DNA from 2 places in the Cellulomonas electrica genome. Region 1 is predicted to be linked to the other one. Evidence: predicted binding sites of a transcription regulator. Region 1 holds the regulator's gene; the other holds the start of a gene.

Evidence for each region. The regulator HspR, encoded in region 1, represses chaperone genes until heat shock. The targets are predictions, from matches to a motif close to AAGTTGAGTCNNNNNGACTCAACTT.
Region 2: a site for HspR is predicted at 1,349-1,373, ahead of clpB (ATP-dependent chaperone ClpB). Genes of this name have one in related genera too.

What each region holds. Positions count from the first base shown of each region.
Region 1 covers NZ_AP026442.1:252,306-255,715, reverse strand. Annotated here, with positions in the region: gene QMF98_RS01120 (AAA family ATPase) at 1-1,209, opposite strand, end outside; gene QMF98_RS01115 (heat shock protein transcriptional repressor HspR) at 1,611-2,045, opposite strand; gene QMF98_RS01110 (DnaJ C-terminal domain-containing protein) at 2,084-3,067, opposite strand; gene QMF98_RS01105 (nucleotide exchange factor GrpE) at 3,126-3,410, opposite strand, start outside.
Region 2 covers NZ_AP026442.1:3,332,826-3,336,235, reverse strand. Annotated here, with positions in the region: gene QMF98_RS15420 (HNH endonuclease) at 1-1,151, opposite strand, end outside; gene clpB (ATP-dependent chaperone ClpB) at 1,437-3,410, shown strand, end outside.

The DNA of each region.
Region 1 (3,410 bases):
CCGGCGCAGGGCGTTGACCAGGGCCTCGTCCAGCAGGTGCTCCACCATCACCGGCGTCCACCCGTTGGTGGCGGCCGCGACGCGGTCCCGCAGCGTCGGGTCGTCCAGCTCGGGCTCGTGAGCCCGACGGGCGAGGAAGTGGTCGACGAGGGCCCGGCGGCCGTGCGCGTCGGGCGTCGGGAAGGTCAGCCGGCGGTCGAAGCGACCGGGGCGCAGCAGGGCCGGGTCGAGCGAGTCGGCGCGGTTGGTGGCGGCGATCAGCAGGATGGGCGCCCGACGAGGCCGACGACGGCGCAGCCGCCGGTCCGACGGCAGCAGCAGGTTCACCGCGTCGAGCAGCCGGCCCATCAGGCGCTCGCCGCCCACCGGCTCGTCGAACGACTGCATCTGCACCAGCAGCTCGTTGACCACGCCGCCGGTGCCCTCGCTGATGATCGCGTGGCGGACGGTGCCGCCTGCTCCTGGCAGCGTGCCGGGCAGCGTGCCGGACTGCTCCGTCGCCACCGACCCGAACAGGCCACCCCGGCGCATCGCGATCGCGTCGATCTCCTCGATGAACCCGATCGCACCGCCCTCGGTGCGGGCCGCCTTGCGCAGCGCCCGGAAGTACGAGCGGATCTTGCGCGCCGTGGCGCCGTAGTACATCGACTGGAAGCTGGTCGCCGAGACGAACAGGAACGGCACCCCTGCCTCGGCGGCCATCGCCTTGGCCGTCATCGTCTTGCCCGTTCCCGGAGGGCCCTCGAACAGCAGGCCGCGCCGCGGCGTGCCGCCCATCTGGTCGGCGAACCGCCGGTGCGTCCAGAACAGGTCGATGGACCGGCGCACGTCCTCGATGATCGGGTCGATGCCGATCACGTCGTCCAGCGTCACGTCCACCTGCTCCGGCCGGTAGACGACGTGCGGCGACCGGCTGGCGCCCACCTGCGTGCCGACCACCATGAGGATCAGCACGACGAAGAACAGCACCGGCACCATCACCAGCGGGTCGAGGTGCGGCATCGGCGGCAGCACCGGGGCGCCGGCCAGCGACCGGAGCACCACCCACAGCTCCACGGCGGCCAGCGCGACGGTCAGCCGCAGCAGCCGCCGGCGCCGCATCCGCTCCCTGTCGAGCGCGACGTCGTGCAGCGCGGGCCGACGGGGTACCGGTGCGGGCACGGCCTCGGAGGCGGTCTCGAGCACGGTCTGGGGCGCGATCTCGGACACGGTGGGCCCTTTCCTCGAGCCGCACCTCGATGGGCGTGCGACGACGACGGGGTGGCGAACCACCATGGTCGAACGGGCTCGGGATTCCGACAACTCGGACATTGGCCTACATGTTTCCCGCTGTACGCCCGGTGTACGTGCACCGGGCGTACGCGAGCAGAAGAGCAGGTCGGACAACGCGCTCCGGGCGGTGCGAGCGCGTCACGCAGCCAGCACGATCGGTCCGGCCAGTGGTCGGCGGGCTGACGCCCTGAGCGGCTGGACGGCGGGCGCAGTGGGCGGACGGACGACGGGCGTGGTGCAGCCAGCAGGGCACGTGGGCCAGCCGCAGGGCGCGCGAGGGCAGCCGCAGCGCGCCTGGGGGCAGCCGCAGTTGCTGCTGCCGGCGGCGGTGCTCGGAACTAGCTGCGGCGAGAGGAGCTCGGGCCGGCGAGGAGCTGGCGCGGGACCCAGCGGGGGGTGCGGCGGGGCTCGGTCTCGGTGGTGAACGGCGGGCGGCGGTCGGCGACCACGTTGCCCGTCGGGTCGGCGGTGAAGATACGGCGGCCCGGGTTCAGCAGGGTGCGGAGGAACTCGACCTGCCGGCGCGAGGCCTCCAGCTCCTCCTCGAGCTCGAGGATGCGCTTGATGCCGGCCAGGTTGACGCCCTCGTCGTGCGAGAGCCGCTGCACCTCGCGCAGCATCGTGATGTCCCGGCGGGAGTAGCGGCGGCCGCGGCCGGTGGTGCGGCCCGGCTGGACCAGGCCCAGGCGGTCGTACTGGCGCAGGGTCTGGGGGTGCATGCCGGCCAATCGCGCCGCGACGGAGATCACGAACACCTTGGCGTCGTCGTCCACACCCCTCACCTCCTCACGTCCGCTCCCCGCGTCCGGGCCTACGTTCGCGCCTGAGCCATCAGGTCGGCCCGCACGTCCTGGTCCGCCGTCGCCTTGGCGAATGCCTCGACGGCCTCCTTGGCAGCACCCGAGAGTCGCTGCGGCACCGCGACCTGAACGGTGACCAGCAGGTCGCCCGTGGCCTTGGCGGTGTGGATGCCCTTGCCCTTGACGCGCAGGGTGCGGCCCGACGGGGTGCCGGCCGGCACCTTGACCCGGACGGTGGAGCCGTCGAGCGTCGGCACCTCGACCGTCGCGCCCAGCGCCGCCTCGTCGAACGAGACCGGCACGGTCACGCGAAGGTTGTCGCCCTCCGCGGAGAACACCGGGTGCGGCGTCACCGAGACGGTGATGACCAGGTCGCCCGGCTCGGCGCCGCGCTCACCCGGTCGGCCCTTGCCGCGCAGCCGGATCTTCTGGCCGTCGCGCACCCCTGCCGGGATGCGGGCTGTGACCGTGCGGCCCTCGACGGACAGCGACACCGTCGAGCCCTCGGCTGCCGTACGGAACGGCAGCGTGGTGGTGGCCGTCAGGTCGATGCCCGGCTGCGGCCCGCGCTGCTGGGTGAACCCACCACCGCCACCGCCGAAGAGCCCACCGAGGATGTCCTCGAAGCCGCCGCCACCACCGGTGGAGTAGCGGACGCGGGTGCCGCCCTGGCCGCCGGCGCCGAACATGCCGCCGAACAGGTCCTCGAACCCGGCGGCGCCGCCACGGGCACCGCCGGGCGCGGTGAACCGGGCACCGCCGGCCATCGCGCGCAGCTGGTCGTACTGCTGACGCTGCTCGGTGTCCGAGAGGACGGCGTACGCCTCGCCGATGTCCTTGAACTTGGCCTCGGCGGTGGCGTCCCCCGGGTTGTGGTCCGGGTGCAGCTGCCGCGCAAGCTTGCGGTAGGCCTTCTTGATGGTCGCGGCGTCGGCGTCCTTGGGGACACCGAGCACGGCGTAGAAGTCCTTCTCGAGCCAGTCCTGGCCGGTCACGGTGCCTCCCTCCTCGTCGTCGTCGCGCCTGCGTGCATGCCGGTGCGCAGCAGGATTGTCAGGCCTCCGGCTCCACCACGGCCACGCGCGCCGCGCGCAGCACCCGGTCGGCCGTGCGGTAGCCCGGCTGGAGCACCATCTGCACGGTCGGGGCGGACACCTCCGCCGAGTGCGCATGCATCAGCGCCTCGTGGACGTTCGGGTCGAACGTCTCGCCGGCCTCGCCGTACCGCTCGATGCCGAACCGCTGCAGGGTCGACTCCAGCTTCTCGGCGATCGAGGCGAACGGGCCGGTGAGGTCGCCGTGCTGGCGCGCCAGCTCCACGTCGTCCAGCACCGGGAT
Region 2 (3,410 bases), 600 kb from region 1:
GCCGGCACCACGTGGTCCAGGTGCCGGACGGGGGCGTCGCAGTACGGCATCCGGCAGGTGCCCTGGTCGCGGACGCGCAGCAGCGACGCGAGGCCCTCGGGATGGAACCGCTCGCGCGAGCTGGCCGCCACGACCCGGCCGCGTGGGTCGGTGTAGACCCGACGCAGCCAGGCGGCGTCCGCATCGAGCCCGTTGGCGACAAGCGTCCGTGCGACCTGCGCCGGCACCGTGCCGTAGCCGTCCAGCACCGCGGCACCGTGACCGGAGGCGAGCAGGTCTGCGTCGCTCATCACCAGCGACACGGTGACCGGCACCGTGTCGGCCGCCGCCTGACCGGTCAGCCGTTCGACGAGGGTGTCGGCCATGACCTGGCCGCGCCCCCGTCCGTCCCCGGTGGCCCGAGCCGAGTCGGCCACGCGTCGCAGCGCGGCGTAGGCCGCCACGCCCTGTGCCACCGGCAGGAGAGCCGTGAGGTACGTCATCGTGTCGGGCGCCGGACGGAGGGTCACGCTCCGCTCGTTCTCGGCGCGAGCCGCCCGACGGACGAAGGCGGCGGGGTCGGCGCGGTACGCGTGCTCGCGCGCCATCGCGACGAGCCGTCGGGTGCCGGCCCCGTCCAGGGTGCCGGGATCGGCGCACAGCGCCCGATCCACCGCGGCTCGCTCCTCAGGCTCGAGGCAGGCGGTCTCCTGCACGACGAGCGTCGCCCGGTACTCGGAGAGCCGCCCGTCGGCCAGTGCAGCGAAGGCGCAGGGCAGCTCGGCGCAGAGTGCCTTGGCCGCCCCGAGGAGAACGGCGGCCCGATGCGGAGACTCGCGCCGCGCCATCCCGAGCTGGGCCGCCACACCGCGTCCACGCCTCTCCCGCGGCACGCCGGCATCGCGCTGCAGCTGCCGTTCGTGCGCGTCGAAGTCCACCGACAGCCGCGCCTGGAGTCCGGCCGCGGCAGCCTTGAGCTGTTCGAGTGCGGCCACCAGCTGGATGCGGCCGGCCTGGTCCAGCTCCGCCGGACCCGGTGCCGCCACAGGGCCGCCGCGCTGGGATGGGCTGCCGGCTGCGCCGGCCCACCCGGCGAGCAGCGCGCGCCAGCGAGCAACGTCGGCGAGGGGGCCGTCGCCCGCCGCCGTCACCACGCCTCTGCCCCGCTCCATGCCTAGAGTCTATCGAACATTTGTTCGACACCGGGGGGCTCCGCGCAGCTGTGTACAACGCCTCTCGCGTGTCGCTGCGCGCGCGGACGCCCGGGTCGCCCACGTCGGCGAGTGTGTGCCTCGTCCCTCCTGTACGACACGCCGATCCAGGATCACGGAGGCCTCGCTCGCGCCACTCCCGCGACCACTGGCGCTCAGAGTTGAGCGGAATACACTCAACTTCGGCGCCGTTGCCCTCATCGGCAGCAGCAGACGACATCCGGCAACGCCCAGGGAGGCGCATCCGTGGACGCGAAGTTCACCACCAAGGCACAGGAGGCGCTCGGCGCCGCCATCCAGCACGCGACGGCCGCGGGCAACCCGCAGCTCGAGCCGGCGCACGTCCTGTCGGCGCTCCTCGAGCAGGAGGGCGGGGTCGCCAACGGCCTGCTCGACGCCGTCGGCGCCGACCGGGCGACGCTCGGCCGCCAGGTCCGCGCGATGCTGGTGAAGCTGCCCGCGAGCAGCGGCGCCTCGGTGTCGCAGCCGTCCGCCTCCCGCCAGACGGTCACCGCGCTGGACGCCGCCGAGAAGGAGGCCCGCGCCCTCGGCGACGACTACGTCTCCACCGAGCACCTGCTGATCGGCCTGGCCACCGGCCAGTCCGGCATCGCCGAGGCGCTGACCGCGGTCGGCGCGTCCCGCGACGCCCTGGTCGCCGCGCTCCCCACCGTCCGCGGCAACGCACGTGTGACCACCCCCAACCCGGAGGGCACGTTCAAGGCGCTCGAGAAGTACGGCGTCGACCTGACGCAGCAGGCGCGCGACGGCAAGCTCGACCCGGTGATCGGCCGCGACGCCGAGATCCGTCGCGTGATCCAGGTGCTGAGCCGCCGCACCAAGAACAACCCCGTGCTGATCGGCGAGCCGGGCGTCGGCAAGACGGCCGTCGTGGAGGGGCTCGCCCAGCGCATCGTCGCCGGCGACGTGCCGGAGTCGCTGCGCGGCAAGCGCCTCGTCTCCCTCGACCTGGCCAGCATGGTGGCGGGGGCCAAGTACCGCGGCGAGTTCGAGGAGCGCCTCAAGGCGGTCCTCGCCGAGATCACCGGTGCCGAGGGCGAGATCGTCACGTTCATCGACGAGCTGCACACGGTGGTCGGCGCCGGCGCCGGCGGCGAGGGCGCGATGGACGCCGGCAACATGCTCAAGCCGATGCTGGCCCGCGGGGAGCTGCGCCTGGTGGGCGCGACGACGCTCGACGAGTACCGCGAGCGCATCGAGAAGGACCCGGCCCTCGAGCGCCGGTTCCAGCAGGTGTTCGTCGGCGAGCCGTCCGTCGAGGACACCATCGCGATCCTGCGTGGCCTCAAGGAGCGGTACGAGGCGCACCACAAGGTGACCATCTCCGACGCCGCCCTCGTCGCCGCGGCCACCCTGTCCGACCGGTACATCTCCGGCCGCCAGCTGCCCGACAAGGCGATCGACCTGGTCGACGAGGCGGCTTCACGCCTGCGGATGGAGCTCGACTCCAGCCCCATCGAGATCGACGCGCTGCAGCGTGCCGTGACCCGTCTCGAGATGGAGGAGGTCGTGCTGTCGGAGGCCGACGACCCCGCGTCCCGCGACCGGCTCGGCAAGCTGCGCGCCGACCTGGCCGACCGCCGCGAGGAGCTCGCGTCGCTGACCGCCCGGTGGGAGAAGGAGAAGGCCGGCCACAACCGCGTCGGCGACCTGCGCGCCCGCCTGGACCAGCTGCGTGCCGACTCCGAGCGCGCGCAGCGCGAGGGTGACCTGGCCACCGCCGGCCGCCTGATGTACGGCGAGATCCCGGCCGTGGAGAAGGAGATCGCCGCCGCCGAGTCGTCGGAGGAGGGTGCCGACGAGGACCTCGCCGGCAGCACCCCGATGATCGCCGAGAAGGTCGGTCCCGACGAGGTCGCCGAGGTGGTGGCCGCCTGGACCGGCATCCCCGCCGGCCGGCTGCTGGAGGGCGAGACCGCCAAGCTGCTGCGCATGGAGGAGGTGCTCGGTGAGCGGCTGATCGGTCAGAAGAAGGCCGTCGCCACCGTCTCCGACGCCGTCCGTCGGGCCCGCGCCGGCATCTCCGACCCCGACCGCCCCACCGGCTCGTTCCTGTTCCTGGGTCCCACCGGCGTCGGCAAGACCGAGCTGGCCAAGGCGCTCGCGGACTTCCTGTTCGACGACGAGCGCGCCATGGTCCGCATCGACATGAGCGAGTACTCCGAGAAGCACTCGGTCGCTCGTCTGGTCGGTGCTCCT